Regions from separate parts of the Rhizobium sp. BT-226 genome, predicted to be linked through region 1. Evidence: predicted binding sites of a transcription regulator. Region 1 holds the regulator's gene; each other region holds the start of a gene.

What was found. The regulator PhoB, encoded in region 1, activates phosphate uptake and scavenging genes when phosphate is short. The targets are predictions, from matches to a motif close to TGTCATNNANCTGTCAT.
Region 2: a site for PhoB is predicted at 6,909-6,925, ahead of OIU37_RS12045 (PhoX family phosphatase). Genes of this name have one in related genera too.
Region 3: a site for PhoB is predicted at 8,755-8,771, ahead of phnF (phosphonate metabolism transcriptional regulator PhnF). Genes of this name have one in related genera too.

The regions. Positions count from the first base shown of each region.
Region 1 is NZ_JAOYTI010000002.1:1,271,061-1,281,812, forward strand. It holds tRNA gene OIU37_RS16490 (tRNA-Gly) at 47-120, opposite strand; gene OIU37_RS16495 (2'-deoxycytidine 5'-triphosphate deaminase) at 180-1,274, opposite strand; SAM riboswitch at 1,348-1,426, shown strand; gene OIU37_RS16500 (O-succinylhomoserine sulfhydrylase) at 1,469-2,653, shown strand; gene apaG (Co2+/Mg2+ efflux protein ApaG) at 2,987-3,379, shown strand; gene OIU37_RS16510 (hypothetical protein) at 3,515-4,102, opposite strand; gene OIU37_RS16515 (Hsp33 family molecular chaperone) at 4,220-5,212, opposite strand; gene argF (ornithine carbamoyltransferase) at 5,303-6,217, opposite strand; gene OIU37_RS16525 (aspartate aminotransferase family protein) at 6,260-7,459, opposite strand; gene OIU37_RS16530 (GcrA family cell cycle regulator) at 7,880-8,413, shown strand; gene phoB (phosphate regulon transcriptional regulator PhoB) at 8,660-9,343, opposite strand; gene phoU (phosphate signaling complex protein PhoU) at 9,476-10,189, opposite strand; gene pstB (phosphate ABC transporter ATP-binding protein PstB) at 10,233-10,752, opposite strand, start outside.
Region 2 is NZ_JAOYTI010000002.1:392,162-402,913, reverse strand. It holds gene OIU37_RS12070 (HAMP domain-containing sensor histidine kinase) at 1-833, shown strand, start outside; gene OIU37_RS12065 (bifunctional [glutamine synthetase] adenylyltransferase/[glutamine synthetase]-adenylyl-L-tyrosine phosphorylase) at 967-3,924, shown strand; gene OIU37_RS12060 (glutathione S-transferase family protein) at 4,025-4,675, shown strand; gene OIU37_RS12055 (cytochrome b/b6 domain-containing protein) at 4,730-5,953, opposite strand; gene OIU37_RS12050 (YceI family protein) at 6,035-6,643, opposite strand; gene OIU37_RS12045 (PhoX family phosphatase) at 6,988-8,982, shown strand; gene OIU37_RS12040 (PAS domain-containing sensor histidine kinase) at 9,166-10,752, opposite strand, start outside.
Region 3 is NZ_JAOYTI010000002.1:1,748,714-1,759,465, reverse strand. It holds gene phnE (phosphonate ABC transporter, permease protein PhnE) at 1-452, opposite strand, end outside; gene phnE (phosphonate ABC transporter, permease protein PhnE) at 452-1,432, opposite strand; gene phnD (phosphonate ABC transporter substrate-binding protein) at 1,501-2,412, opposite strand; gene phnC (phosphonate ABC transporter ATP-binding protein) at 2,486-3,328, opposite strand; gene OIU37_RS18960 (DapH/DapD/GlmU-related protein) at 3,447-4,064, opposite strand; gene phnL (phosphonate C-P lyase system protein PhnL) at 4,061-4,768, opposite strand; gene phnK (phosphonate C-P lyase system protein PhnK) at 4,844-5,620, opposite strand; gene OIU37_RS18945 (alpha-D-ribose 1-methylphosphonate 5-phosphate C-P-lyase PhnJ) at 5,617-6,492, opposite strand; gene OIU37_RS18940 (carbon-phosphorus lyase complex subunit PhnI) at 6,489-7,595, opposite strand; gene phnH (phosphonate C-P lyase system protein PhnH) at 7,600-8,208, opposite strand; gene phnG (phosphonate C-P lyase system protein PhnG) at 8,208-8,684, opposite strand; gene phnF (phosphonate metabolism transcriptional regulator PhnF) at 8,804-9,541, shown strand; gene OIU37_RS18920 (2,3-bisphosphoglycerate-dependent phosphoglycerate mutase) at 9,581-10,216, opposite strand; gene dapB (4-hydroxy-tetrahydrodipicolinate reductase) at 10,238-10,752, opposite strand, start outside.

The sequences.
Region 1 (10,752 bases):
ATCACGAAGCGCCTTCAAAAGGCGGCGAACGGACGGCCGGGGCAGTTGGAGCGGGTGAAGGGAATCGAACCCTCGTATTCAGCTTGGGAAGCTGCTGCTCTACCATTGAGCTACACCCGCGACCGATGCGAGATTTCCAACAGATGGGGGCCGCTGTCAAGTCGCGGCCGCAGGGAAGGCTAGATGCGGAAGTGCTTCGAGAGCTTCAGGCCCTGGGCCTGGTAGTTGGAGCCGAGGCCGGAGCCGTAGAGGCTTGCCGGCTTTTCCTGCATATGTTCGTAAACGAGGCGGCCGACGATCTGGCCGTCTTCGAGGATGAAGGGCACTTCGTGGCTGCGCACTTCGAGCACGGCCCGGCTGCCGCGCCCGCCGGCAGGGGCATGGCCGAAGCCTGGATCGAAGAAGCCGGCATAATGGACGCGGAATTCGCCGACCAGCGGATCGAAGGGCGTCATTTCGGCGGCATAATCCGGCGGCACGTGCACCGCCTCGCGCGAGACGAGGATATAGAACTCATCGGGATCGAGGATCAGCTCGTTGCGGCCGCGGCTATAAAGCGGTTCCCAGAAATCATAGATATCGTGCTGGGCCTTCTTGTCGACATCGACGACGGCGGTGTGATGTTTGCCGCGATAGCCGATCAGGCCTTCCTTGTCTCCGGCGAGGTCGATCGACAGCGCGATGCCGCCGCCGGAAACGTTGGGCAGCTTGCTGGCGACCAGCGTCTCGCTCTCATGCAGCTTCAGAAGTTCCGGCTCGCCGAGCAGGGCCTGGCCGACGCGGAAACGTATCTGCGACAGGCGAGAGCCGCGGCGCACGACGATCGGGAAGGTGCGCGGGCTGATTTCGAGATAGAGCGGGCCGGAATAGCCGGCCGGGATCTTGTCGAATTCCTGGGCGTAATCGGTGATAACGCGGGTGAAGATGTCGAGGCGCCCGGTCGAGCTCTTCGGATTGGCCGAGGCCGACATGTCGGCCGGCAGCGCTAAGCTCTCCATCAGCGGCACGATGTAAACGCAGCCGGTTTCGAGCACCGCCCCCTCGGAGAGGTCGATCACATGCAGGCTCAGCCGGTCGAGCTTGTCGGAAACCAGATGCGAGGGGCCGGGCATGAAGCTGGCGCGTACGCGAAACGCCTTGGCGCCCAAGCGCAGGTCGAGGCTTGCCGGCTGGATCTGGTCGCGGTCCAGCTCCCGTTCGGAGATCAGACGCCCCGTTTCGAACAGCGCGGAGATCGCGCGATCCGCCAGAATTCCCGTTTCGCGAGCCATCATGCCTCATCCATCATTTGCCGCCGACAAAACCAAACTCGGGGAATTGACGCAAGCAGCTAACAGCAGTATTGCAGAATTATCCCGTGGTGATTTGGCCGGTCGGCTTGCAGCCACGTTAAACAAGTGGCTAAAAAGACCGGGTTGAAACCGGTCTGCTTTTGCGACCGGTTTTTTTGTTATGTGAAGGTGATGGCATGAGCAAGACCTGGCGCCCGGCAACCCAACTCGTCCACGGCGGCACGCTGCGTTCGCAATATGGCGAGACGTCCGAGGCAATCTATCTCACCCAAGGCTTCGTCTACGAGACGTCGGAGGCGGCCGAAGCCCGCTTCAAGGGCGAGACGGAGGGCTTCATCTACGCCCGCTACGGCAGCCCCACCAACGACATGTTCGAAAAGCGCATGTGCATGCTCGAAGGCGCCGAAGACGCCCGCGCCACCGCTTCCGGCATGGCCGCCGTCACCGCGGCGATCCTCTGCCAGCTGAAATCAGGCGATCATATCGTCGCCGCGCGTGCCCTGTTCGGCTCCTGCCGCTGGGTGGTCGAGACGCTGGCGCCGAAATACGGCATCGACTGCACGCTGATCGACGGCCGGGATCTGGCGAATTGGGAAAAGGCGATCACAGCGAAGACGAAGGTGTTCTTCCTGGAAAGCCCGACCAATCCGACGCTCGAAGTGATCGATATTGCAGGCGTCGCCAAGCTCGCCAACCAGATCGGCGCCAAGGTCGTTGTCGACAACGTCTTTGCGACACCGCTCTTCCAGAAGCCCTTGGAGCTCGGCGCCCATATCGTCGTCTATTCCGCCACCAAGCATATTGATGGACAGGGCCGCTGCCTCGGCGGCGTCGTGCTTTCCGATAAGGAATGGATCGACGAGAACCTGCACGATTATTTCCGCCATACCGGCCCGGCCATGTCGCCGTTCAACGCCTGGACTTTGCTGAAGGGCATCGAGACGCTGCCGCTGCGCGTGCGCCAGCAGACCGAGAATGCCGCAAAGATCGCCGATTTCCTGGCCGAGCAAGGCAAGGTCGCCAAGGTGATTTATCCCGGCCGCAAGGATCATCCGCAGGCCGATATCATCGCCAAGCAGATGACCGGCGGCTCGACGCTGGTCGCCTTCGAGCTGAAGGGCGGCAAGGATGCCGCCTTTGCGCTGCAGAACGCGCTCGATATCATCAAGATCTCCAACAATCTCGGCGACAGCAAGAGCCTGATCACCCACCCGGCAACGACGACGCACAAGAACCTGACGGAAGAGGCCCGCGCCGAACTCGGCATCTCGCCTGGTACGGTCCGCCTTTCGGCCGGCATCGAAGATACCGACGACCTGATCGAGGATTTCGCGCGGGCGCTTGCCAAGGTTTCGGCCTGATCTAGGGGTAAAGGCGGCCGGACCTCTAAAGCGCGTCGCATTCGCTCCTCGCGCTTTAGTTTTTGTTTTACGCATGTCGTTATCGCAAAACCGCTGCACATTTTTGCGCGACATGCTTGGAGTTCGGCCGTGCCGGATCTCACCAAGGTGAGACCGGGGGGGAACAAGTTCGTCTGCCGCGGCGTTCCGAAACGGAATTAACACTGACAATTAGGCTTAACGATCGAAACCCCTTCGGATCACAGCCATTTCAGCGATGATAATTGTTCCGTTTCTTGACGGACAGGGCCTCTTATAAGATACGGGTAACATATCTTGACTAAGGTGCAAGGCATGTATCGCGCCCTCACAAGAGAGATCGAAGTAGTCGTCGAGCCGTTCTATCTGGAGGAGCAATCCGATCCGGAAGACGATCGCTATGTCTGGGGTTACCGGATTGTCATCAGCAACAATTCCAACATAGCCGTTCGGCTGGTCAATCGTTACTGGAACATCACCGACCAGAACGGCCAGGTGGACGAGGTGACCGGCCCCGGCGTCGTCGGCGAGCAGCCGCGGCTCAGCCCCGGCGACACCTACGAATATTCCTCCGGCTGCCCGCTCGACACGCCCTCAGGGCTGATGTTCGGCCATTACCAGATGGAAACGGACGATGGAGAGATGTTCGATGTCGACATCCCCGCCTTCTCGCTGGATTCGCCTGGACTGCTGCGCGTGCTCAATTGAGAGCGTAGGTTCGCGGTCGTTTCGTCAGTGCAAACACGGCGCTCGGACGCGGCCGGCTGCAGCCTTCCAGTCAGTACCAACATGGACGCCGTGCCCGCGGTCGTAAATCCTCGGGCTTGCCCAGTCATCAATCTGCTAAAGGTCAAAAGGATCCGAGGCCTGGGTGCCTGGCTTTGCTTCGAACGGATCTTTTGATTGTGGCGGCGCCGGCTGTTTCATGACCGCATCGTTTACCGCCTTTTGGCAGGCGAGCAACTCATCCGCTGCCCTCTCGGAATCTTTCAGACCGAGGGCAGCAATTTCTTTTCCGTTAAAGCGGGCGCGGAAACTCAGTTTACCAGAGAACTCCTCAATCAAGTCGGTATCGTCGGTATCGATCCACAATGATTTGAGGCCGTCGAGATCCAGACCTCTCGCGTCAGCCGTCCATTGAGTCTGGTCTAACGACAGTTCGATGGGATAATGCTTACCTTTCTCCAAGGATTTCCAGTTCGGATTTCCGAGCAGAATGTACAGAGGTTTGTCCTTTTTTCGGAAATTGAAGCCAAGACGAAAAATGGTGTCGTCATCAAAGGACGTCAGAACAAAACAGCCATTGTCTAAAGTCGGGTCGACAGCCACGGTCCAGCCCCCGACCTCTTTCCATTGGATTGCCTTATCATCAGCCAAGCCAATTCGTGGCATCGCAGCCATGAATGCGAGTACGAAATAAAAAAAGCGCATGAAGTCCCCATCCCTGAACCAGTTGGAGAATAGGTGCACAGCGACTACCGAAAGTCGAGTCACTGTGCTGGATCATCGCTAATCTTTTGTATTCGTTCAACGTGTCCTTAACCGCGCCTACTCCGCCGGCTGGAGCTCGGCCGGCTCGAAGCGGTAGGTGGTCGAGCAGAATTCGCAGGTGACGGCGATCTCGCCGTTTTCCTGGCTGGCTTCGATCTCCTCGGCCGAAAAGCCCTTCAGTACACCCTTGATCTTGTCGCGCGAGCAGCTGCAGCGGTCGAAGACGGCGCGCGGTTCGTAGACGCGGACGCCGCGCTCGTGGAACAGGCGGAACAGCAGCCGCTCGGTGCCGACAAGCGGGTCGGTCAGTTCATCGGCGTCGATGGTTTCGACCAGCGAACGGGCTTCGACCCAGGCATCGTCCTCGCCATGCGGGCGGTTGCCGGTGTCGCCGTCGCCGCCGTGGAGATCCGGCTGGCGCATGCGCTCCGGCGCTTCCGGCAGGAACTGGGCGACGAGGCCGCCGGCCCGCCAGCGATGGCGCGGCTTGCCGGCATCGTCGCGATCGAAGAGCTCGGCCGCGGCAAGGCGCACGCGCGTCGGGATCTGCTCCGACTGGCGGAAATAGACGCCGGCAATTTCTTCCAGCGTGGTGCCGTCGAGCGCGACGATGCCCTGGTAAGGCTGGCTGAACTTGCCCTGGTCGATGGTGAAGGCGAGCACGCCCTTGCCGAGCAATTGCTCCGGCTCGGTTTCACCAGACTCGATCGCCTTGTTGAGCAGCGCCTGATCGAAACGGGCATAGGCGCGGACATTTTCCGGCGTCGAGAAATCGGCGACGAGAAGATCGACCGGGCCATCGCCCTTGGTCTGCACCGTGAACTTGCCGTCGAACTTCAGCGAGGTGCCGAGCAGCACCGTCAGCACGACGACTTCGGCAAGCAGCCGGGCAACGGGTGCGGGATAATGATGACGCTCGAGGATCGCATCGAGCATCGGGCCGAGCTGGACGGCGCGACCGCGCACATCCAGCCCCTCCACCTGGAAGGGGACGACATGGTCATCGCCGGCGAAATCGAACTGGCCGAGGGCGGCTGCAGCTTCTGCCATGGCTTTCACTCCTAGTTTTCAGAGCGATGGGCCAGCGTGCCCTTCGCTCACGCGGTCGCGAGTTTGTAACTCGCGACGTCCGATTATGGTTCAGATCGCGCCCAGGCACCAAGCAAGAATCGACTTCTGCGCATGAAGACGGTTTTCCGCCTCATCGAAGACCACGGATTGCGGACCGTCGATCACTTCGTCCGTCACTTCCTCACCGCGATGGGCGGGCAGGCAATGCATGAACAATGCATCATTGCCGGCTTTCGCCATCAAGGCCGCGTTGACCTGATAAGGCTGGAAGACATTGTGACCCCGGGCCCGATGTTCCTGATTCATGGAGACCCAGGTATCGGTCACCACGCAATCGACGCCGGCGACCGCACGGTCGGCATCATGGCAAAGCATGATTTCGGCGCCCTCATTGCGGGCCCAGTTCAGATAGTGATCCTTGGGCTCGGAGCCAAGGGGTACGGCCATGTTCATGCGGTAGCCGAAACGCGCGGCACCCTCGACCAGCGAATGCAGCACATTGTTGCCGTCGCCGGTCCAGGCGATGGTCTTGCCCTTGATCGGGCCGCGGTGCTCTTCGAAGGTCATAATATCGGCCATGATCTGGCAGGGATGGGTGTCATCCGTCAGCGCATTGATGACCGGCACGGTCGCATGCTGGGCCAGCTCCAGCAGGCGCGAGTGCTCGGTGGTGCGGATCATGATCGCATCGACATAGCGCGACAGCACCTTGGCGGTGTCGCCGATCGTCTCGGCGCGGCCGAGCTGCATCTCGGTGCCGGACAGAAACAGCGTTTCACCACCGAGCTGGCGCATGCCGACGTCGAAGGAGACGCGGGTGCGCGTCGACGGCTTCTCGAAGATCATCGCCAGCATCTTGCCGGCGAGCGGCTTGTCGCCCGTGCCTGCCTTGAAGGCCTGCTTGCGGGCGAGCGCATCGTTCATGATCGTTCTGAGATCGGCGGATGTGACCGCCGAAAGATCGAGGAAGTGTTTAGGGCTCATATCGTCTTCTTACCTGTGCTGCGCCCGAAGGCGGCAATTTCTTCAAGCCGTCTTCTTGACCTTGGAAGCGCGGATGCTCTCGGCGGCGCGCTCGATGCGGACGAGCCCCTCGCGGGCTTCCTCGGCGGTGACCACGAGCGGCGGAAGAAGGCGGATGACGTTGTCGCCGGCGGGTACGCCGAGCAGATGGGCGGCGCGGATCGCCTGCAGCAGTTCAGCCGAGGGAACGGCGGCCTTGATGCCGAGCAAAAGGCCCTCGCCTCTGATATCCTCGATCACATCGGGATAACGATCCTTCAGCGAGGCGAGGCCCTGGCGGAAGACCAGTGCGACGTCGCGCACCTGCTGAAGGAAGCCATCGGCGAGGATGATGTCGAGCACGGCGCTGCCGACGGCCATGGCAAGCGGATTGCCGCCATAGGTCGAGCCATGCGTGCCGGCCTTCATGCCGGAGGCGGCCTCGGCGGTGGCAAGGCAGGCGCCGAGCGGGAAACCGCCGCCGATGCCCTTGGCGACAGCCATGATGTCGGGGGTCACGCCCGACCATTCATGGGCGAAGAGCCTGCCGGTGCGGCCGACGCCGGTCTGGACCTCGTCGAGGATCAACAGCAGGCCGTTGTCGTCGCAGAGCTGGCGAAGCGCCTTCATGAATTCAGGGGTGGCAGGGCGGACGCCGCCCTCGCCCTGTACCGGCTCGATGAGGATGGCGGCCGTGGCCTCAGTGATCGCGGCGCGGACCGCTTCGATATCGCCGAAAGCCACCTGATCGAAACCCGGCGCCTTGGGGCCGAAACCTTCGAGATATTTCTCCTGGCCGCCGGCGGCGATCGTCGCCAGCGTCCGTCCGTGGAAGGCGCCTTCAAAGGTGATGATATGGAAGCGCTCGGGATGGCCCTTGGAAAACTGATAGCGGCGTGCCGTCTTGATCGCGCACTCGAGCGCCTCGGCGCCTGAATTGGTGAAGAACACCTTATCGGCGAAGGTGGCGTCCGTCAGCCGTTTTGCCAGGCGCTCCTGACCGGGGATCTCATAGATGTTCGACAGGTGCCAGACCTTGTCGGCCTGCTCCTTCAGCGCGCCGACCACATGCGGATTGCTGTGGCCGACGGAGGTGACGGCGACGCCGGCGCCGAAATCGAGATATCGCTCGCCGGTTTCGGTGATCAGCCATACGCCCTCGCCTCGCTCGAACCGCAGCGGGGCACGAGAATAGGTGTCATAAAGCGGCGTGGCTTCAGCCATTGCGCGATCTCCATCAAAGTTGCCGGGCAATGACTCCGGCTAAGGAAACCAGGCCCGAAAAATTAAAAATGCCGCCTTGCGGCGGCCACTGGCACTATTTCCTTTTCGCGCTGCAATGTCAACAAAACTGCGCCCTTAGCCTATGCAGCAAGGGTGTACAGCGGCATTCTCAGTCTTCAACAGGCATTATTGCAGAAATGACACGCAGAGGCAGCAAGTTGGGGAAAACTACGAATTCGATTCATCCGGATTCATGCGACTCTTGTCACGGAGTCAGCCTCACACTAGGTTAAAGATCAATTACTAGACTGCATGCGGCGGAACTAGTCACCAAAATTGATCAAGCGTTTCTTGTTTCGGAGCTCCCGGGACAACGGTGAGGGATTCTGCCATCACCAACGCAAAAGGTGGAGACAGGGCATGAACTGGACAGACGAGCGGGTCGAGAAACTCAAGAAGCTTTGGGCCGAAGGACTGAGCGCCAGCCAGATCGCTGCGCAACTCGGCGGGGTCAGCAGAAACGCGGTCATCGGCAAAGTGCACCGGCTAAGCCTTCCGGGCCGCGCCAAGGCCGGCGGCACCAACACCGCGGCGCGAACGCCGAAACGCAATACATCGGCGCCGCGCGCGCCGAACTACGCCTCCCGGATCACCACCCGCACCGTTACCCGCCAGCAGGGCGCGACGATGCTGAAGGAAGAGATCGAGATCGAAACGATCGAGGAAATGGAATACGTGCCGAGAGGCAATGTGGTGGTGCCGATTTCGCGCCGCCTCGGCCTGACGGAACTGACCGAGCGCACCTGCAAGTGGCCGGTCGGCGATCCGCTGAAGGACGACTTCCACTTCTGCGGCTGCGAGTCCCCCGACAATTCGCCCTATTGCAGCTATCACCAGAAGCTTGCCTACCAGCCGGTCAACGAACGCCGCCGGGCGGCAGCGCGGGCAAGCTGAACGCGGGCAGCCATCGTCAGTATGTAGAAACGGGCCGAGTGGCCCGTTTTTTAATGCGCGGATGGAAGCTCAGGCTTCCCTCCGTCATGCTCGGCCTTGTGCCGAGCATCTGATCACCTCAACTACTTGAGGGAAAACCGTTTATTTTCAGATGCTTAATTTGGCGTGCGCAGATCCTCGGCACAAGGCCGAGGATGACGTCGCGGGCTTTGCCAGGGCTTTGTCAGCAGGCTCAGATGGAAGCCCTCAGGCTTCCATCGAATAACCGGCGCCGCGGACGGTGCGGATAACGTCCTGCATGTTGGAAAAATTCAGCGCCTTGCGCAGGCGGCCGACATGGACGTCGACGGTGCGCTCGTCGACATAGATATCGTGGCCCCAGACGCCGTCGAGAAGCTGCGAGCGGGAGAAGACCCGGCCCGGCGACGACATCAGGAATTCCAGCAGGCGGAATTCGGTGGGGCCAAGGCGGACTTCGCGGGTCTTGCGATGGACGCGATGGGTCTCGCGGTCGAGCTCGATGTCACCGCATTTCAGCACCGTCGACAACACTTCGGGACGGGCACGCCGCAGCATTGCCTTGACGCGGGCAACGAGCTCGGGGGTCGAGAAGGGCTTGACGACATAATCGTCGGCGCCCGTCGACAATCCGCGGACGCGCTCGCTTTCCTCGCCGCGCGCCGTCAGCATGATGATCGGCAGGCGCTCGGTTTCCGGCCGCATACGCAGGCGCCGGCAGAGCTCGATGCCGGAGACGCCCGGCAGCATCCAATCGAGGATGAGAAGATCGGGCGTGCGCTCCTGAAGCCTCATTTCGGCTTCGTCACCACGAAGGATGGTATCGACCTCGAAGCCTTCCGCTTCGAGATTATAGCGAAGAAGCACGCTGAGGGCTTCCTCGTCTTCAACAACTGCAACTCTCGGGATCATGCGTCTCGATCTCCTCGCGCATGATCCTTAAACCAGGGTGATTTAAGCAATGCATCCTGCGCAAATTCAGAAATTGGCTGCGACCTCTTTGCGCGCCCGGACGGGCGCGCACGCAATTGACTGGTGTGGGCGTTATTCGGTGACCGCGCCGACGGTGTTGGCGCTGTCGTCCTTCGGACGATCGCCTTCCGGCTGCGCGCCTGTCGCCATGTAAAAAATCGTCTCGGCGATGTTGGTGGCATGGTCGCCGATGCGCTCGATATTCTTGGCGCAGAAGAGAAGATGCGTGCAGCTGGTGATGTTGCGCGGATCTTCCATCATGTAGGTCAGGAGTTCGCGGAACAGCGATGTGTACATCGCGTCGATCTCGTTGTCGCGTTCACGGATCGCATTCGCCTTGTCGGCTGAACGATTGGTGTAGACGTCGAGCACTTCCTTGAGCTGGACGAGCGCCAGTTCGGACAGATGCTCGAGGCCGCGAGCGAGCTTGCGGGGAACGCCGGTGCTTTGGACGGCGATGACGCGCTTGGCAGTGTTCTTGCCGAGGTCGCCGACGCGTTCGAGATCGGCGGCGATACGGATCGAACCCATGATTTCACGCAGGTCCGAGGCCATCGGCTGACGGCGGGCGATCGTGACGATCGCCTTATCGCCGATTTCGCGTTCGGCGTGATCGAGGATCACATCGTCAGAGATGACCTTCTGCGCCAGCGCGGTATCGCCGTTGACCAGCGCCCGCACAGATTCGCCGACCATCTGCTCGGCCAGGCCGCCCATTTCGGAAATCCGCCTGGACAGGAACTTCAAATCATCATCATAGGCAGAAAAAATATGTGTCGATGCCATGGGCTTTATCCTCGAATAACGGGAAGGCTTGGTGTCGCCAAAATCAGCCGAAGCGACCCATGATGTAGTCCTGGGTGCGCGGATCGTCGGGATTGGTGAACATCTTGTCGGTGTCGTTCTCCTCGACGAGATTGCCGAGGTGGAACATGGCGGTGCGCTGCGAGACGCGCGCGGCCTGCTGCATGGAGTGGGTGACGATGACGATCGTGTAGTTCTCGCGCAGCTCGTGGATCAGTTCCTCGACCTTGGCGGTGGCGATCGGGTCGAGCGCCGAGCAGGGTTCGTCCATCAGGATGACTTCCGGGCTGACGGCGACGGCGCGCGCAATGCAGAGGCGCTGCTGCTGACCGCCCGACAGGCCGGTGCCGGATTCATGCACGCGGTCCTTGACCTCGTTCCAGAGGCCGGCGCGCTGCAGGCTGGTCTCGACGATCTGGTCGAGATCGGCCTTCGACTTGGCAAGACCATGGATGCGCGGGCCGTAGGAGACGTTTTCATAGATCGTCTTCGGGAACGGATTCGGCTTCTGGAAGACCATGCCGACGCGGGCGCGAAGTTCGACG
Region 2 (10,752 bases), 880 kb from region 1:
ACCGCATGTCGGATGCCAGCAAGAAGATCATGGCCGGCGACCTGTCGCAGCGCCTGCCGGTGGGCGGATCCGGCGATGAATTCGACCGCCTGTCGATGTCGTTGAATACCATGCTGGAGCGCATCGAGAAGCTCAACGAGGGCCTGCGGCAGGTCTCCGACAACATCGCCCACGATCTGAAGACGCCGTTGACGCGGCTGCGCAACAAGGCGGCCGATGCGCTCGATATCGCCGACGGCGAGGCGCGGCGCAGCGCGCTCGAAGGCATTATCTCCGAATCGGACCAGCTGATCCGCACCTTCAACGCGCTGCTGATGATCTCCCGCGTCGAGGCCGGCTCGGTCGCCGCAGAGATGTCGCCGGTGGAACTTTCGGCCATCGTCTCCGACAGCGCCGAGCTTTACGAACCGGCGGCGGAGGAGGCCGGGCTTGGCCTCAGCTCCAGCATCGAGCCGGATGTCGAGGTGCAGGGCAATCGAGAGCTGATCGGTCAGGCGATCTTCAACCTGCTCGACAATGCCATCAAATATTCCTCCGATACCGAAGGGGCGGGCAAGGTAACGCTGAAGCTCGCCCGCCACCCGGATGGCATCTGCCTTTCGGTTGCCGACCATGGGCCGGGCGTTCCGGCCGACAGGCGCGACGACGTGGTGAAGCGCTTCGTCCGCCTCGATGAAAGCCGGTCGAAGCCCGGGACAGGGCTCGGGCTTTCGCTGGTCGAAGCGGTGATGGAGCTGCACAATGGCCGGTTGGAACTCTCCGATACCGATCCTGACAAGCCCGAACAGCGCGGATTGACCGTCAGCATGATCTTCCCGGCCAAGGCTGCCTGATGGCCCGCTGCCGATGATCGGCTGAATCGCGTATTGGCGGTTTTCCGCCAAGACCCTAGTTTAATGCCGGTCAGGGAGGCGTTCCCGCGATTCTGCGTGGTCGTTTCCCTAGGCGCTAAAGCAGGGAGAGTGCATGCTGACGAAATCGACGCATGGCCTGAAGGATGTCGCCGAAGGGCTGCTGCGTCCGCTGAACCAGACGGAGTTGAAGCTGGCGCTGGCCGACCTTCAGGAGGCCGGCAGACACGAGCCGTCGGTGGCTGCGATGCTGAAGACGGAAAGCCCGCTTCGCGATTTCATTGCGGCCGTGCTGACGCTGTCGCCTTATCTGCGCGAGGTCGTCAATCTCGATCCCGCCATCCTCGCTGGTGCCATCACCGAACCGCTGGAGCCGCAGATCGAGGCACTGGTCGCCGAGGCGCGGCGCTGCTGGCGGCGGGACGGCGAGGGGGCGGCGCCTTCGGAATCCGTGGTGATGAGCAGGCTGCGCATCATCAAGCGCAAGGTGGCCTTCCTCGTCGCACTCGCCGATCTCGCGCGCATCTTCGACGGCCGGGCGACGACGGCCTGGCTGAGCGAGCTTGCCGAAGCTTCGGTTGCCGCCGCGATCGACCATCTGCTGCTTTCGGCGCATGAGGGTGGAAAGCTGCGGCTGCGGGATTTGGCGGCACCGAGCGACGGCTCCGGGCTGATCGTGCTCGGCATGGGCAAACTCGGCGCATCCGAACTCAACTATTCCTCCGATATCGACCTCGTCGTCTTCTTCGACGAACAGGCCGGCATCGTGCCTGACCCGGATGACGCGATCGAGGTCTTCCCGAGAATGATGCGGCGGCTGGTGCGCATCCTGCAGGAGCGGACAGCGGATGGCTACGTCTTCCGCACCGATCTGAGATTGCGCCCCGATCCCGGCTCGACGCCGCTGGCGATCCCGGTCGATGCGGCGATGATCTATTACGAGGGCAGGGGCCAGAACTGGGAGCGGGCGGCTTTCATCAAGGCACGCGCCGTTGCCGGCGACCTCAAGGCTGGCGGCGATTTCCTGCGTGGCCTCGCCCCTTTCGTCTTCCGCAAATATCTCGATTACGCGGCGATTGCCGATATCCATTCGATCAAGCGGCAGATCCATGCGCATAAGGGCCACGGCGCCATTGCGGTCAAGGGTCATAACGTCAAGCTCGGCCGCGGCGGCATTCGCGAGATCGAATTCTTCGTCCAGACGCAGCAATTGATCGCCGGCGGCCGCATGCCGGCATTGCGCGGCCGGTCGACGGAGGAGACGCTCGGAGAACTCACCAAGGCGAAATGGATCGACGCTGAAACCCGTGACGAATTGACCGAGGCCTACTGGTTCCTGCGCGATGTCGAGCATCGCATCCAGATGGTGCGCGACGAGCAGACCCACCTGCTGCCGGAGACGGATGCCGACCTGAAGCGCATCGCCTTCATGATGGGCTTTTCCGACACGCCGAGCTTCTCCGAACGGCTGGTCGACGTGCTGAAGACGGTCGAGCGGCGTTATGCCCGCCTCTTCGAGCAGGAGAGCAAGCTTTCCACCGAAACCGGAAACCTGGTCTTCACCGGCCAGGGCGACGATCCGGATACGCTGGAGACGCTGAAAAAACTTGGCTTCACCAGGCCATCCGACATTTCCCGCATTATCCGCACCTGGCACTACGGCCGCTACCGCGCGACGCAATCGGTGGAGGCGCGCGAAAGGCTGACGGAGCTGGCGCCCGAACTTCTGCGCGTCTTCGGCGAAAGCAAGCGTGCCGATGAGGCGCTGCTGCGCTTCGACAGCTTTATCTCGGGCCTTCCCGCCGGTATACAGCTCTTCTCGCTGCTCGGCAGCAACCCGGCGCTCCTGTCGCTGATCGTCAACATCATGTCCTCAGCCCCCCGGCTTGCCGAGGTGATCGCCGCCAAGCCGCATGTCTTCGACGGCATGCTCGATCCCGGCCTGATGGCCGAGCTGCCGACGCGTGATTATCTCGGCGAGCGGCTGAAGAGCTCGCTTGCCCAGGCCCGCCACTATGAAGAGGTGCTCGACCGGCTGCGCATCTTCGCCGCCGAGCAGCGCTTCCTGATCGGCATCCGCCTGCTCACAGGCGCGATCAACGGCGTGATGGCCGCACGCGCCTTCACCCATCTCGCCGACCTCATCATTGCGGCGGCACTCGAGGCCGTGGTAGGCGAGATGCGGGTAGCACACGGCGACTATCCCGGCGGGCGCATTGCGGTCGCCGGCATGGGCAAGCTCGGCAGTTTCGAGCTGACGGCCGGTTCCGACATCGATCTGATCCTGCTCTATGATTATGACGATGCGGCCTTGGAATCCGATGGGCCGAAGCCGCTCGATGCGACGCGTTACTTCACCCGCATCACCCAGAGACTGATCGCCGCCTTCTCGGCGCCGACGGCAGAAGGTGTGCTTTATGAGGTCGACATGCGGCTGCGCCCATCCGGCAACAAGGGGCCGGTCGCCACTCGTATCAATGCTTTCGGCAAATATCAGCGCGAAGAGGCATGGACCTGGGAGCACATGGCGCTCAGCCGCGTCCGGCTGATTTGCGGCAATGAGAGCCTGATCGCCGAGGCGGAGCTTGTCGTTCGCGAGGTGCTTTCGGCCGATCGCGATATTGCCAAGGTGGCGCATGATGTCGCCGAGATGCGCGAACTGATCGACAAGGAAAAGCCGCCCTCCGGCCCGTGGGACCTGAAGCTCATTCCCGGCGGCGTCATCGATCTCGAATTCGTCGCCCAGTATCTCGCACTGATCGCACCGACCAGGGGCGTCGGCATTGCCGTCAACGGGATGAGCACCGGCGAGGCCCTGAAGGTGCTTGGCGAGCCGCTGATGGCCACCGCCGATCTCGACATATGCCTCGAAGCCTTCACGCTTTATACCGGCCTTTCGCAACTGATCCGCCTCTCCATCGACGGCCTGTTCGATCCGAAGGACGCGCCGGCAGGCCTCGTCGAACTCGTCTGCCGCGCCGGTGACTGCCCTGACATCAAGACGCTGGAAGCGGAGGTGAAGCGGCTGTCGAAAGCAGTTCGGAAAATATTCCTCAATGTCGTGAAAGCCTGATCTCACACCAGATGGAACGACCGCGAGGATTATCTCGAGCATGATCTGTCGGATTCTCGTTTAGCCGACCGTCTTCAGGACAAAGCTATGGAGAACACCCATGACGATTACCATTACCGCCTTTGAACGGTCGCCCGATCGCGGCAGAGGGCTGGCCCGCGACATGCGCGTTCGCTGGGCGCTCGAAGAAGTGGGTCAGCCTTACGACGTGCGTCTTGTATCGTTCAAAGAGATGAAGGAACCTGCGCATCTCGCGCTGCAGCCTTTCGGGCAGATCCCGACCTATGAAGAAGGCGATCTCGCTTTATTCGAGTCCGGCGCCATCGTCTTCCATATCGGCGAGCGCCATGCGGGCCTGCTGCCGGACGATGCGAATGCCCGGGCGCGCGCGCTCACATGGATGTTTGCCGCGCTCAACACGGTGGAACCACCGATCTTCGACCGCGCCCTCGCCAGAATCCTCGAGCGCGACGAGCCTTGGTACGAGCAGCGCCTGCATGCCCTCGAGGTCAGTATCCGGAAGCGGCTGGACGATCTTTCCCGTCGCCTTGGCGATGCCGACTGGCTCGACGGCGCGTTCAGCGCCGGCGACCTGCTGATGGTGACGGTGCTGCTCAGACTGAAAGGATCGGATATATTGGACCACTATCCGAACCTTTCCGCCTATGTCGCCCGCGGCGAAGCGCGGCCGGCATACAAGCGTGCTTTCGCCGCTCAGCTGGCGGTTTTCACCGCAGCATCGACCAGCTGAGATCACAGGTTGTTCTTTCTTCAGGGAAACCGGGGGCGCCAGCGACTTTCCGGCTTAGCTCATTGGCCCGGACGGCGTCGCTTCGAGCTTGAAGGCTACGCGGATGACCTTGTCGAGCCATTCACCCTTTCCGTCATTCTGCAGACCAAGTCCAAGGGCCAGACGATCCAGCTCCGCCGTGCCGGCAACGATAGCCCGTCCCGCCCCGTCGCGCTGCATCGTAAACGGGACCGACACAGGCACCGTCACACCGCGGACAAGGACATTGCCCTTGCCGTAATAGGCCTCGCCCGCCGTTTCGAAATGGTCGAGCACAACCTCCACCAGCGGATGGGTCGCCGTCTGCAGGCCGTCGTCGCCGCCGATATTGGGCCTGACGAATGAATTATCGAAATCGATGGAGGCGGCGTCGATGACAATCCGCGCCTTGGCGGCGCCAAGATTGTCCGGATCGAATTCGATGAATGCGTCCCATTTTCCGATCGTGCCGGCAGTCGGCGTTCCGGAGAAATTGATCGTGTAGGTCAGTGCAGACATCGTTTTATCGATCACCCAGCCGGATGGCGATGCTTCAGTCGATCCAAGGTCCGCGGCATTGACGGATGTAGTGCCGCCCGTTCTGGGGATCAACAGTCCGCCGCCGATAAAGCACAGTGCCAGCACGACGGAGACCAGCACGCCGATTGCGGAGGAGGGCATCCGGCGCAGCCAGCCGAAAGGGATCATTCGCGAAAAGGACGGCATCCGGTCGATCACCGAATGCTTGAGCGCCCCGGCCACATGCAGAACCAGAAGCAACCCGAAACCATAGGCCAGAATGACATGCGCATTCTCGGACGCGGCCTCAACTGTTGCGCGCATCGAGGTCGGAATGGGCAGATGTGGCCAGACCAGGGTATCGGAAAGAAACAGAAGGGTGGGAATCCCTGTAGAGGACGCCGACACCAGCAGCCAGCCGGTCAAAGGCACGACCAGCATCAGCGCATAGAACAGTGCATGGACGATGCTGGCCGCGGCCCGTTCCGCCCGTGTCATCGGCGCATGCGCGGGCGGCGTGTGGAACAGGCGCCAGGCGATGCGGGCGATCGTCAAGGTTAGGACCGCGATGCCGAACGTCTTGTGCCACTGAAACATCGCAAAACGCAGCGTATCTGGAAGGCTCTCCACGCGGCTCATCAGAAAACCCATGGCAAGCTGGGTCAGGATGAGCGCAGCGATGAGCCAGTGCAGGATCATTGCACCCATACTGTAGGCCCGGACCGAATGTGTAGCTGACATGGGTGACTTCCAGTTGTCGCAATGGGAGCGCAAAACAGCCGGCGCAACCCGACGATGTCGGGCTGCACCGGCAACGAACACTTACTGAGCGACGAACTCGGTTTCGATCGTCAGCTTGACGTCGTCGCTGACAGGACCCACCAAAGCGGCGACACCGAAATCGGAGCGCTTGATCACTCCGGTTGCTGAAAAGCCGACGGTCGGCTTCTTGGACATCGGGTGCGGGTTGAGCGCCGCGTTCAGGGTAACGTCGAGCGTGACGGGCTTGGTGACGCCGTGGAACGTCAGGTCACCGGTGACGGTTCCGGTCTTGCCGTCCTTGACGTTGATGGCCGTTGAAACGAAGGTGATCTCGCTGAACTTGGCCGCATCGAAGAACATCTCACCGGCAATCTCTGCATTAAAGCTCTTGTCGCTTGCCGGATAGTTTGTGCTGACCGAAGCCGGATCGATGGTTGCCGTCAGTTTCGACTTCGTAACGTCCGCAGGGTCGAGCTCGAGCGTCGCGGAAATCTTGTCGAAGCGGCCGATATAGTTGGAAAGGCCGAAATGGACGACGCTCCACAGAACATTGGTATGGGTCACATCCGCCTGATAGGTGCCGGCAGGAACATCGATCGTCTGCGCATATGCAGTGGAGGACGCAAGTGCCAGGACACCGGCAACGAGGGCGGACTTAATGGAAAACATTGATGATCCTTGAATTGTTTCGACAGCACATTGCGTGCAGCATTTCCCTAGCGGGCGCTCAGCCCTAGCGAAACAGCGACAAACTGTTCGACATTTGTTGACAATCGGGGGAAGTGCGGTAAGCCACTGTTTAAAAGAGACAAATTTGCGGGATCAAGAAGGAGCAATGAAAAGTGAGGACGGCGTGATCGTCGTTTTGCGCTTCTTTTCTGAGAGAACGGTGATGCCTCAGCCTTGTGAGCCGCCTGCTCGACATTTTGATGCCTGTCGCACGCCTGTAATAGTGTAACCTTAGGTTAGAATGGCTCCAGACTTGGGGTAAATCTTAACTTGGAGGCGAGCCAATGAACGAGCATATTTCCCAGAAGATCTTCCCGACGACGCAGCTTGAAGACGCCGATGGCGACGGCCACAACATGAGCGCCAATCCGACGATGGGCGAAATCATCGGCAAGCGCTTCTCGCGCCGCAATTTTCTGCAGGGCTCGCTTGCCGTTTCGGCGATTGCCGCAACTGTCAGCCCGATCGCGCTCATGAGCGCCGACGAGGCGCGCGCCGCTGACAACAAGGGCTCCGCCTTCAACTTCTCCGAAGTGGAAGCCGGCGTCGACGACAAGCATCACATTGCGGAAGGCTATAATGCCGATATCCTGCTGCGCTGGGGCGATGCCGTGCTACCGGGCGCTCCCGAGTTCGACCCGACGAAGCAGACGGCCGATGCGCAGAGCAAGCAGTTCGGCTACAACAACGACTATGTCGGCTTCATTCCGCTCGAAGGTTCGTCCGAGCACGGCCTGCTCGTCGTCAACCACGAATATACGAACCCGCATCTGATGTTCCCCGGCCTCGTCCAGGTCGTCGACGGCAAGATCAAGCAAGGCCCGCTGAGCAAGGAGCAGGTGGATGTCGAGATGGCCGCTCATGGCGGCACCATCGTCGAGATCCGCAAGGCGGACGGCAAGTGGCAGGTCGTCGCCGACGGCAAATATAACCGCCGCATCACCGCCAATACGCCGATGGACATTTCCGGTCCGGCCGCCGGCAACGATCGCCTGAAGACCAGTGCGGACGCGACCGGCACCCGCGCCATCGGCACGATCAACAACTGCGCCGGCGGCGTCACGCCTTGGGGCACCTACATCATGGCGGAAGAGAATTTCCACGGCTATTTCTCCGGCAATCTGCCGGAAGGCCACAAGGAAGCCGCCAATTACAAGCGTTACGGCGTTCCGGAAGGCGGCTACGATTGGGCCAATTTCTACGATCGCTTCGATCTCGCCAAGGAGCCGAACGAGCCGAACCGTTTCGGCTGGATCGTCGAGGTCGACGTCATGGACCCGACGTCGACGCCGAAGAAGCGCACGGCGCTCGGCCGCACCAAGCATGAGGGTGCCGAGTCGATCGTCGCCAAGAACGGCAAGGTGGTCTTCTATCTCGGCGACGACGAGCGTTTCGACTATGTCTACAAGTTCGTGACCGACGCTACGTTCAACCCGAACGACCGCGCCGCCAACATGAACCTGCTCGACAGCGGCACGCTCCATGTCGCCAAGTTCAATGAGGACGGCACTATGCAGTGGCTGCCGCTGACCTTCGGCCAAGGCCCGCTGACGGCCGAGAACGGCTTCACCAGCCAGGCCGACGTGCTGATCGAATGTCGCCGCGCCGGCGACGCGCTCGGGGCTACCAAGATGGACCGCCCGGAAGACGTCCAGCCAAACAGCGTCAACGGCAAGGTCTACGTCATGCTGACCAACAACACCCGCCGCAAGGCCGACCAGGTGGACGCCGCCAACCCGCGCGCGGAAAACGCCTTCGGCCATATCATCGAGATCTCCGAAAACGACGGCGACTTCACGGCCACCTCAGGCAAGTGGGAAGTGCTTCTGAAGTGCGGCGATCCGTCCGTTGCGGCCGTCGGCGCGACCTTCTCGACTGAAACGACCAAGAACGGCTGGTTCGGCATGCCCGACAACTGCGCCGTCGATTCCGCTGGTCGCCTTTGGGTGTCGACGGACGGCAACAACAACAAGGCCACCGGCCGCACCGACGGTCTGTGGGCCGTCGATACGGAAGGAGCGGCGCGTGCCACGTCGAAACTGTTCTTCCGCGTGCCGGTCGGCGCCGAAATGTGCGGCCCCCTCTTTACGCCGGATGACCAGACCGCCTTCGTCGCCGTGCAGCATCCCGGCGATGGCGGCGAGGACTGGCCGGGTCACGGCCGCCCGTCCTATTACGAGGACCTTTCCACCCGCTGGCCGGACTTCAAACCCGATATGCCGGTGCGGCCCGCGGTCGTCGCCATCACCAAGGCCGGCGGCGGCAAGATTGCCGTCTGACGGCATAAAACTCGGTCGAGCCCCAACTATAGGGCAGTGAGACTGCCAGGCAGCTGTGAAGACCAGTTAGGGGCCGGGATGAGCGCATCATCCGGCCCCCTTTTCAAGCGACGCGCGGGCGACTCGGGCGTGGTCGCAAGGTTTTCGAGTTAGATAACAGCGGTACTGGGTTATGTCCGACACCTAGATATCGTCGGGAATGCGCAGCGAGATCACGGTGCCGACCGCTTCGCGTGAGCGGATCTTCATGCGGCCGCCATGCAGCGAGGTCAGCGAGCGGGAGATGGCGAGCCCGAGGCCGGAGCCGCCCTTGCTCTTGGCATACTGGCTCTGCACCTGTTCGAAGGGCTGGCCGATCTTCGACAGCGCCGAGCGTGGAATACCGATGCCGGTGTCGGCGATGGTGACGACGACGGCGCCATCGACGCGGCGGGTGCGCACGGCGATGCGGCCGCCATTGTCGGTGAACTTCACCGCATTGGAGAGCAGGTTGAGCAGCACTTGTTTCATCGCCCGGCGGTCGGCCATCAGCGTCAGGCCGGAGCAGATGCGCTGTTCGATGACGATGTTCTTTTCAGCCGCGGGCATGGCGGTGAAGCGCAGGCTTTCCTCGATCAGCGGCACAAGGTCGATGCGCTCGCAATGCAGCCTGACATGGCCGGCTTCGATCTTCGACATGTCGAGAATGTCGTTGATGACATTGAGCAGATGTTTGCCGCTGTCATGGATATCGCGGGCATATTCGTCGTATTTCAGCGAGCCGAGCGGCCCGAACATCTGGTTCTGCAGGATTTCCGAGAAGCCGAGGATGGCGTTGAGCGGCGTGCGCAGCTCATGCGACATGTTGGCGAGGAATTCCGATTTCGCCTTGTTGGCGGCCTCGGCGCGTTCCTTCTCCGCCTGGTAGTTGGCGTTGGCCGTCGAGAGCTCGGCTTTCTGGCTCTCCAGCGTCTGGCGCGAGGCGGAAAGATCGCCGATCGTTGCCATCAGCCGGCGCTCGGATTCGCGCAGCCGCTCCTGATGGCGCTTCATCAGCGTGATGTCGGTTCCGACGGAGACCCTGCCACCGTCGCGGGTGCGCCGCTCGTTGATCTGTAGCCAGCGCTCGTCGGCGAGCTGCACCTCCGTCGTACGCGAATAGCCAGAGCCGTCGGCATCGGAAATCCGCCGCTCGATGACAGGCCGGGCGGCGGCGGCATTGACGGTCGAGCGCTCGGTGCCGGGCACGAGCACGCTGTCCGGCAGGCCATAGGCCTGCTGGAAATGCGTGTTGCACATGACCAGCCGATCGTTCTTGTCCCAGAGCACGAAGGCTTCCGAGGTGCATTCGATGGCGTCGGCGAGGCGTTGGTCGGCTTCTGCGTAGCGCTGAGCGAGCCGATGCTGTTCGGTCACGTCCATGGCGATGCCGATCAGGTGCATACGGCCGGAATTGCTGCGGATCACCTGGGCACGCGCCCGCATCCAGACATAGTGGCCGCCGGCATGGCGCATGCGGAAGATCTGATCGACCTGGCCGGAAGCGCCCTTGCCGATGGCGCGCGCGATCTCGTAGAGCCCGCCGTCATCGGGATGCATCAGTCGGGCGGCTTCGCCGAAACCCATCGTCTTGTCGGAGCCCGGCAGGCCGAGCATGTCGTACATCGAGCGCGACCAGAAGAATTCGCGGTTCTCGAAATCGAAGTCCCAGAGGCCGCAGCGGCCGCGCGACAGCGCCGTCTCGACGCGCAGGTTCGATTCCAGGAAGATGTCGTCGGCGTCGCGGGCGCG
Region 3 (10,752 bases), 480 kb from region 1:
CGATCGCGGGTGATGGTCACGGGATAGAGCTTGCCGCCGATATAGACGTCCACGCGGCTGGGGCTCACTTCCAGGCGATCGCCGTCGCTGCCGAAGGTGACAGTGTATCTGCTCCCATCGGCACTGGGCTTCAGCCAGTAGATGTCGGCGCCTTCAGGATACTGGCGACGGCTTGTCCATTGTGGGACGACCTGATCATTCTGGAAACGCAAACGCGGCTGGGCACGCCAGGAATACCAGTCCTGAACATAGATCGCTGCGCGATCCCAGTTGCCGTTTACGAAAGTCGGAATGACGTTGAAGAAGGCGAAGCAGCAGGCAAGGTAAACGAAGACCGCAGCTGAAATGAGGAGCAGACCCCAGCGCTGCATGAAGCTGCGATGGAAGACGTCCGGATAGGCGGACAGCAGGCGGTTGCGCTCGGCGGCGTTGATGGTCGGAACAGAGGACATCACGCCGCTCCCCGGCCGAATTCGAAGGACTGTTTGCCGATCAGCCGGCGGCGCAGCCAGGCCGAGAACTGGTCGACGCAAATGACGGTGATCAGCAGCAGGATGATGATCGCATAGGTCTTGGCGGCATGGTCGCGGCCGATCGACAGGCTGAATACCTCGCCTATGCCGCCGCCGCCGACGGCGCCGATGATGGTCGAGGCGCGCACGTTGATCTCAGTCCGCAGCAGCGTGTAGGAGACGAAGTTCGGAAGCACCTGCGGCAGGATGGCGAAGCGCACGCGCTCCAGCCAGCCGGCGCCGGCGGCGCGCAGGCCTTCATCCGGCTTCATGTCGGCATTCTCGACGACTTCGAAGAACAGCTTCCCAAGCGCGCCGACAGTATGGACCCATACCGCGATGATCGCCGAAATCGGACCGATCGACAGGATCGCGGCGAGAAGACCGGCGATGACGATTTCCGGGAAGGCGCGCATGATTTCCATGATGCGCCGCACGACCCAGCGCGTCACGCCTGCACCGACCAGATTGGTGGAAGCGAAAAAGCAGAGCAAGAACGCGCCGCTCGCACCGAGAATGGTGGAGACGATGGCGATGTTGAGCGTGATCGCGAGCTGGTAGAAGAAATTCGGGATGTAGAAACTATCGGTGATCCAGACGCGGTCGCTTGTATAGTCGTATTTGATCGAACCGTCGGAGAAGGGCGACGGCAGGTCGAACATGGCGCGGAAGATCTCCAGCGGACTGTCCGGCACGAAGCTCTTCATGAAGTCGAAGAAATAGGGAAGGCGCTCGAAGAACTTGCCCGAATTGGCGCTGTTGGCGAAATCGAGCGAGGCGCCGAGGATGATCAGGAAGACCACGATTGAAACGACGGTATAGATCCGCCGCGTTCGAACCTGGCTCTGATAATGATCGAGGATGGTGCGGGAGCTCTCCTGCAATCCGCTCAGAGAGTCCGCGCCGGCCGAGTGCGCCATATGTGGCTTCCTTCCTGAAAAACGGCGGCATCATCATGATGCCGCCGCGAGATTGTTCAGACTGAGGATCAGCCGCCGATGACGGCCTTACGGGCGTCGATGATCGTCTGGTAGAAGCTCTGGTCGACCGGCGCCCAGTCAACGTAGCCGCCGCCCGTGAACGATTCGAAGCAGCTCTTGTCCGTCTTCGGCAGTTCGGCGAAGTAGGTGGTAACCTTCTTCTGGAGGTCGGCCGGCAGCTTCTGGGAAACCATCAACGGGCCGTTCGGGATGAGCGGCGACTTCCAGACTTCGACGATATCGTCCATGTCGAGCAGGCCCTTGGTGACCATCTGGTGCAGATTTCCGGAGGTGTAGCCCTGCGCCCAGTCGCCTTGGCCGGAACCGAAGGTGGTACCGACGTCGAACTTCTTATCGAGAACGCCGAGAACGAGGTTCTCGTGGCCGCCGCCAAAGCCGGTTTCAGAGAAGTACTGCTTGACTGGAGCACCGGTGTCCTTCGGAAGGGCAACGTTCGGAACAAGGTAGCCGGAGGTAGAGTCCGGATCGGCGAAGCCGAGCTTCTTGCCCTTGGCGTCGGCGAGCGTCTTGATGCCGGAATCCTTGCGGGCAACCATAATCGAGTAGTAGCCGGTCGAACCGTCGGCCTGCTTGGTGGTCAGAACCGGAGTGACGGCGTTCGGATCCTTGATATAGACCGCGGCGTAAGAGGCGGCGCCCATGACGGCGAGGTCGATCGTGCCGCCGAGGAGACCCTGAATGACGCCGTTGTAGTTCGGCGACGGGAAGAGCTGGACTTCGGAGACGCCGGTGGCGGCGATCAGGCCCGGCTTGACGCACTCGGTGCGGCGAACCTGGTCGGCTTCGTTTTCACCGCCATCGAGACCGATGCGGAGGACCTTGACGTCCTGGGCAGCGGCATTGCTGGCGAGGGCGGCGACGGCGATGGTTGCCATCAGGATCTTGCGGAATGCAGACATGGAAGTCTCCTTTTGTGACGTGGTTTGTTTGTCAGTTAGTTTTCCGACCGTTGTCCCGTCGGCCGGAAACGGGTCAGTGCACGGCGGCGGCTTTGGCCACCATGCCGGATGAGACGTCCTCGGCGCGGCGCTTGGATTCGAGGCTGGTCGAGGTCATCGTTTCGTCGATGCCGGCGCCGTCCTTGTCCGTCCCGTAGATTTCCTTCACCGCTACGGCCGTCAGCTCCGAGGGCTGGCCGTCGAAGACGACGCGGCCGCCGGCCATGCCGACGATGCGCTCACAATAGTTGCGGGCGGTATCGAGCGTGTGGAGGTTGGTGATGACGGTGATGCCTTCGCGCTCGTTGATGTCGCGTAGCGCATCCATGACGATCTTGGCGTTCAGCGGATCGAGAGAGGCGATCGGCTCGTCGGCGAGAAGCATCTTCGGGTTCTGCATCAGCGCGCGGGCGATCGCCACGCGCTGCTGCTGGCCGCCGGAAAGCGTGCCGGCTGCCTGCAGCGCCGTCTGCTCGATGCCGAGGCGTTCGAGTGCCGCGATGGCATGGACGCGTTCCTCGCGGGTGAAGATGTTGAGCAGGCTCAGAAGTGTCGAGCGATGATTGAGGCGGCCGAGCATGACATTGGTGAGAACGTCGAGGCGCGGCACCAGATTGAACTGCTGGAAGATCATCGCGCAGTCGCGCTGCCAGTTGCGCAATGCCTGGCCGCGAAGCCCGGAGACCTCGACGCCGGCGAAATGAACGGAGCCGGAGCTCGGCTCCTGAAGGCGGTTGATCATGCGTAAGAGCGTCGACTTGCCGGCGCCGGAGCGGCCGATGATGCCGACCATCTGGCCCTGGGGAATGGCGAGCGTAACGGAATCGACAGCGAGCTTTTTTCCGAAACGACGTGTGACATTCTTCAGCTCGAACATCATGCTCTTCCCTTGCGATCCAGGCCTTGATCAGCATCGCATTAGTCCCGCTTGATGAACCTCGCATGTCATATTTGTGTAAGTCCTGTCACAATTCTTCGCCCCTATATCGGGGGTTTTAACCGCCGTAGCGGGACAGGAAATCTTCCGCGTTAAGGTTGCGAAAATCCTCGAGCGCCTGGCGCAGCCGGTCGTGCTCCCAGTCCCACCACGAAAGCCTGTCCATCCGTTCTCCGACCTCTCTTGGAAAGCGCTCGCGGATGAGTTTGGCCGGTACGCCGCCGACGATCGCATAGGGCGCGACGTCCTTTGAGACGACGGCGCCGGCCCCGATCACCGCGCCGTTGCCGACGTTGACGCCGGGCAGGATGGTCGCGCCGTGACCGATCCAGACGTCGTTGCCGATCGTCACGCGGTTTGCGCGCCGCCAGGCGAAAAAGTCCGTTTCCATGTCGCCGTCCGGCCAGTAGTCGGCGGCGCGATAGGTGAAATGGTGCAGTGTTGCGCGCCAGGTCGGATGGTTGGTGGCGTTGATGCGCACGGCGGCGGCGATATTGACGAACTTGCCGATCGTCGCACACCAGACCGAGCCGTCCTGCATGATGTAAGAGTAGTCGCCGAAGGTGGCCTCGCTGATGCGGCAGCGTTCAGAGACCTCCGTATAGCGCCCGAAAGTGGATTCGCTGACGGAGGCCGTTTCATGAAAGTAGGGCTCGATGCCCAGCTTGCGGCTCATGCAGCGATCTTTCTGGGTGAGAATTGCTGGACTTCGAGGATACGGTCGGCGACGGCTTCGCGCACTTCTTCGTCGTGGAAGATGCCGAGAAGGGCCACACCCGCCTTCTTCTTTTCCGCGATCATGCCGACGACGACGGCACGGTTCCTGGCATCGAGCGAGGCTGTGGGCTCGTCGAGAAGCAGGATCGTGTGCTCGGTGATGAAGCCGCGTGCGATGTTGACGCGTTGCTGCTCGCCGCCGGAGAAGGTGGCGGGCGGAAGCTGCCAGAGCGTTTCCGGCAGATTGAGCCTGGCAAGCAGGGCGCCCGCCTTTTCCCGTGCCGTGACGGCGTCCTCGCCGCGTGCGACCAGCGGTTCGGCAACCACGCCGATCGCCGCGACGCGCGGCACGGTGCGCAGGAACTGGCTGACATAACCGAGCGTATTGCGGCGGACGTTGAGAACGGTGCGCGGATCAGTGGAAGCGAGATCGACGATGCGTCCGTCGTGGCGAATGAGGATCTGGCCGGTGTCGACGGCATAGTTGCCGTAGATCATCTTGAGCAGCGAACTCTTTCCAATGCCCGATGGGCCACCGAGCACGACGCATTCGCCTGACGCAACCGAGAAGGCGACGTCGGAAACGACGGGTAGCTTGATGCCGTCGCGCAGATGCATGGTGAAGCTCTTCGAGACTTCGGAAACGACGAGGGGCGTTGCCATGATTTCTTCTTCCTTGGTTTCGGACCCACAGCGCCGCGCGAGACGCGCAAAGGACGCTGTAACATTTCGAATTGCTCAGACCTGCAGGATCGAGGAGACGAGCAGCTGCGTATAGGGTTCGCGCGGGTCGTCGAGCACGCGGTCGGTGAGCCCGTGCTCGATGACGTAGCCGTCCTTCATCACCATCATCCGGTGTGACAACAGGCGGGCGACGGCGAGATCATGGGTGACGATGATGGCCGAGAGACCGAGATCGTTGACGAGGCCACGCACGAGATCGAGCAGGCGCGCCTGCACCGAGACGTCGAGGCCGCCGGTCGGCTCGTCCATGAAGACGAGGCGTGGGCCGGTGACCAAGTTGCGGGCGATCTGCAGTCGCTGGCGCATGCCGCCGGAAAAGGCGCGCGGCTGGTCGTCGATGCGGTCGGCGTCGATCTCGACACGTTCGAGCCAGTCGATCGCCGAAGCACGGATCTTGCCGTAGTGCCGGTCGCCGATCGCCATCAGCCGTTCGCCGACATTGGCCCCGGCAGAGACGGTCATGCGCAGGCCGTCGGCCGGGTTCTGGTGAACGAAGCCCCAGTCGGTGCGCATCAGGAAACGCCGCTCGGCCTCGTTCATACGATAGAGGTCGCGGTAGCTGCCGTCGCGCATGTGATATTCGACGCTGCCGGTGCTCGGCAGCAGCCGGGTGGAGAGGCAGTTGAGCAGCGTCGTCTTGCCGGAGCCGGACTCGCCGACGATGGCGAGCACTTCGCCGGGCCAGAGCTCGAAGGAGACGTCTCGGCAGCCGATGCGGTTGCCGTAGAATTTCGAAACGTCGCGGACTTTGAGAAGCGGAGTATCGCTCATTCTGCAGCCTCCCGGGCCAGCATCTCGCCGGCATGGCCGTGCGCGCGGCGGTCTTCGCAATGATCGGTGTCGGAGCAGACGAACATGCGCCCGCCCTTGTCGTCGAGAACCACTTCGTCGAGATAGACTTCCTCGGCGCCGCAAAGGGCGCAGGGTTTATCGAAACGCTGGATATCGAAGGGATAATCCTCGAAATCCAGGCTGACGACGTCGGTATAGGGCGGCACCGCATAGATGCGCTTCTCGCGCCCGGCGCCGAAGAGCTGCAGCGCGTCCGACATATGCATCTTCGGATTGTCGAATTTCGGCGTCGGCGACGGGTCCATGACATAGCGGCCATGGACCTTCACGGGATAGGCGTAGGTCCGCGAGATGCGGCCGTTGTGGGCGATGTCCTCATAGAGCTTTACATGCATCAGGCCGTATTCTTCGAGAGCGTGCATCTTGCGCGTCTCGGTCTCGCGCGGCTCGAGAAAACGCAGCGGCTCGGGGATCGGCACCTGGTAGACGAGCACTTGGCCGGGTCCGAGCTTTTCTTCGGGAATGCGGTGGCGCGTCTGGATGATCGTTGCAACCTTGGTATGCGTCGTCACCGCGACATTGGCGACCTTCTGGAAGAAGGCGCGGATGGAAACGGCGTTGGTCGTATCGTCGGCACCCTGATCGATGACTTTGAGCACGTCGTCCGGTCCGATGATTGAGGCCGTCACCTGCACACCGCCGGTGCCCCAGCCATAGGGCATCGGCATTTCGCGCGAGGCGAAGGGCACCTGGTAGCCGGGTATGGCGATCGCCTTCAGGATGGCGCGGCGGATCATCCGCTTGGTCTGTTCGTCGAGATAGGCGAAGTTGTAGCTGGCCAGATCGGTCATTCGGCGGCTTCCTTCATGTCTTCGCCACCGTTGCGGGCGGCTTCGAATTCGCGGCGCATGCGGCGGACGAGATCGAGTTCGGCCTGGAAGTCCACATAATGCGGAAGTTTCAGATGCTCGACGAAGCCCGTCGCCTGGACGTTGTCGGAGTGCGAGATAACGAATTCCTCGTCCTGTGCCGGTGCGGTGATATCCTCGCCGAGCTCTTCGGCTCGAAGAGCCCGGTCGACGAGCGACATCGCCATCGCCTTGCGCTCGCTCTGGCCGAAGACCAGGCCGTAGCCGCGGGTGAATTGCGGCGGCGCCTTGGCCGAACCCTTGAACTGGTTGACCATCTGGCATTCGGTGATCTGGATCGTGCCGAGCGAGACGGCGAAACCGAGTTCCGGCACATCGAATTCCACCTCGACCTCGCCGATGCGGATTTCGCCGGTGAAGGGGTGGTTGCGGCCATAGCCGCGCTGGGTGGAATAACCGAGCGCCAGTAGAAAACCCTCGTCGCCGCGGGCAAGCGCCTGCAGGCGGAGATCCCGGGTCATCGGGAATTCCATCGGCTCGCGGGTCAGGTCGCCGATTTCGTGATCTTCCGGCATGTCGCCGTCGGCCTCGATCAGGCCCTCTTCGCCGAGAATCTCGGAGACACGCATGACACGGCCGGTCTCGGCGGCGCGCTGAGCGGGCGTCTCGACCGCCTCGTCCGAAAGCAGCGAGGGATCGAGCAGGCGGTGGGTATAGTCGTAGGTGGGCCCAAGAAGCTGGCCGCCCGGCAGATCCTTGTAGGTCGCCGAAATGCGGCGTTCGATCGTCATCTCAGCTGTGTCGAGCGGCTTGGAATAGCCGAAACGCGGCAGTGTCGTGCGGTAGGCGCGCAGCAGGAAGATCGCCTCGATCATGTCGCCCCGCGATTGGCGGACGGCAAGTGCGGCGAGCGTGCGGTCGAAAAGCGAGGCCTCGGCCATGACGCGGTCGACGGCGAGCGCCAGCTGCGCCACGATCTGGTCGATGCCGATCGCCGGCAGCGAACGGTCGCCGCGGCGGCGGTCGGCCAGCAGGCGGTGGGCATTGGCGATGGCGGTCTCGCCACCCTTGACGGCAACATACATGAGCTCAGATCTCCGTTGCTGTGATCTTGGTGGTGCGCGGCAGGCAGAGGAAACGCTTGCCCGCCGTCAGCACGATGTCGACGCCGCGCGGAAAGAGCGCACGGTTCTCGGTCCAGAGCCGCAGGAAGGTCTCCGGCAGGCCGGTAGGCGCGATCTCCGTCACGCTCTGGATGCCCGGACCCATCAGCGCCAGCCTGCGGCCGCCCTCGAGTTCGGCGAGTTCGATGATGAGGGTGGTCGAGCGATCGGGATATTCCTGCGTACCTGATGCAAAGAGGCCGAAGGAGGAAAGGGCGATGCCGGCCTCGGTGAAGGCAAAACGCGCTTCGGCTTTTTCGCCGGTCAACGGCGCGCCGGTATGGAAGCCGAGCCACTCCGGCACGGCGGATTTCGCCAGTCCCTGGGAAAGCCAGACGGGCGTGTCGTGGTCGCAAAGCGTCAGCGCGATGGTGCCGGCGGCGATGCCGAGCGGTGCCGGCGGAGCGACGTCGGGCTGAACCGTCTGGATCGTGCCGGGGCGGGCCATGCCGTCCATCAGCATCTTGAAGACGCTCTGGGCATGGAAGACCGGCTCGGCAAAGCCGCCGGTCAGAGCTTCTGTCTTCAGGCCCATCAGTTATCTCCCCGCACCATGGTGAAGAAATCGACGCGGGTTGCCGCCGTCTCGTCCGCCTTGCGGCGTTCGGCATCGGCGATCCGTTCGGCAATCGGTAAAAGCAGCGCCTGTTCGACGAAATCCTTCGTCGCCTCCTCCTGCCAGAGCGCGTCGAAGATCGCCGCAAGCCGGGCCTTTTCGCGGTCGGTGCCGAGCGCCTGTGCATGGCCGACCGAGCCGGAGTCGAGCCGGACCGTCGCCCGCGTCACGGTCACTTCGCCCAGATTGAAGGGAGCTCCGCCGCCGCCGATGCGCCCACGCACCATCACCAGCCCGGTCTCCGGCCCGCGCACCGGATGCGCCGCGGGCTTTTGCGGCAATGCGTCCCAGACCGCCTGGAGTTCGCTGCGCTCCGCGCGCGCCAGCAGATCGGCGGCGCGTTTGCGCCCGGATGCCGTCTGTGACGCAGCGTCTGTCCTGTCCGCTGATATCATCGCCGCTTCCCTTAAAATGTCTATTGATATAGACAACCATACAAGATACACTTAGCTCTAAATCGATGCCGTGACAAGCGTGTGACATTGTCGGGGTGAAATGGCAGAGCAGGGTTGGAATGGCGGGATTGAACCAGGTGCAAAGGCAAACCGGCGTGGCGCTCTGGCGTCAGATCGCCGATCGGATTCGTGAGGCGATCAGCACCGGAGCCTATGACGAAACGGGAATGGTGCCGCCGGAAACGGTCCTGGCCCTGCAATTCGGTGTCAACCGGCATACCGTGCGCAGCGCTTTGGCGGCATTGGCGCAGGAGGGGATCGTGCGTGCGGTGCAAGGTCGCGGCACGATGATCGAACGCAAGGAGCGGCTGAATTTCCCGATCACCCGCCGCACGCGTTTTACCGCCGGCATCGGCGATCAGGCGCGTGAAATGCGCGGCCTTCTGCTCGATGAGGCGAAGGAGGAGGCGAGTGCCGAGATTGCCCGCTGGCTGGGCCTGAAGCCGGGAGAACAGGTGATCCGCCTGGAAACATTGCGCCAGGCAGACAAGCGGCCGGTTTCAAGGGCGACGAGCTGGTTTCCCGCCAAGCGCTTTGCCGGTATCGGCGAGGCCTATCGCAAGCGGGAATCGATCACCAAGGCCTTCGCGGAGCTGGGTCTGGCGGACTATATCAGGGCGACCACCGAGGTGACGGCCGCCCATGCCGATGCAGCCGATATGGCCGATCTCGAACTCACCCCCGGCGCGATCCTGCTGATCGCCAAGGCGATGAATACCGATCTCGACGGCGTGCCGGTGCAATATTCGATCAGCCGCTTTGCGGCCGACCGGGTGCAGTTCACGATCGAGAACTGAGCGCCTTTCCCCGCCGTAGCGGGGAAAGATCAGCTGAGATCAATGTGCGCCCGACATGTCGCCGAGCACTTCTTTGGAAGCGACGGTAGAATCCGCCTTCAGTGTGTAGACCATCGGCACGCCGGTCGCGAGGTTGAGGGCGAGCACACCTTCTTTGCTCAGCTTGTCGAGCACCATGACAAGTGAACGCAGCGAATTGCCGTGTGCGGCGACCAGCACCTTCTCGCCTCTGAGCACGCGCGGCAGGATTTCGGTGAGGTAGTAGGGCCAGACGCGGGCGCCGGTGTCGCGCAGACTTTCACCGCCGGGAGGCGGCACGTCATAGGAACGGCGCCAGATATGCACCTGTTCCTCGCCCCATTTGGCGCGTGCATCGTCCTTGTTGAGGCCGGAGAGATCGCCGTAGTCGCGCTCGTTCAGCGCCTGGTCGCGGATCGTCAGGAGATCGGGCTGGCCGACCTTGTCGAGGATGAGCTTCAGCGTGTGCTGCGCACGCACCAGCACCGAGGTATAGGCGACGTCGAATTTGATACCGTATTCGGCGAGCGCCGCGCCGCCTGCATTGGCTTCCTGGATGCCGAGCTCAGTCAGATCGGGATCTTTCCAGCCGGTGAAGAGATTCTTCAGGTTCCAGTCACTCTGGCCGTGGCGAACGAGGACGAGGGTACCGCTCATGAATATGCCTCCGTAGTATCGTTATGAGGAAGAGAGCCCGAGCACGTCGAGCATGGAATAGAGACCCGGCTTCTTGTCACGCGCCCAGAGGGCCGCCTTGATGGCGCCGCGCGCAAAGATCGAGCGGTCGGCCGCACTGTGCGAAAGGGTGACGATTTCACCTTCGCCGGCAAAAAGCACGGAATGCTCGCCGATGACGGAGCCGCCGCGCAGCGTCGCAAAGCCGATCGTACCCGCCTCGCGGGCCCCGGTATGGCCGTCGCGCACCCGGACCGACTTCGAAGCAAGATCGATGCCGCGCCCTTTTGCCGCGGCGTCGCCGAGGAGAAGGGCAGTGCCGGAGGGCGCATCCACCTTGTGCTTGTGGTGCATTTCCAGGATCTCGATGTCCCAGTCGACAGAATCGAGCGCACGCGCTGCCTGCTCTGCGAGCACGCCAAGCAGGTTGACCCCGAGGCTCATATTGCCCGATTTGACGACGCGCGCATGCCGGGCCGCCGCGGCGATCCTGGCATTGTCGTCGTCCGAACAGCCGG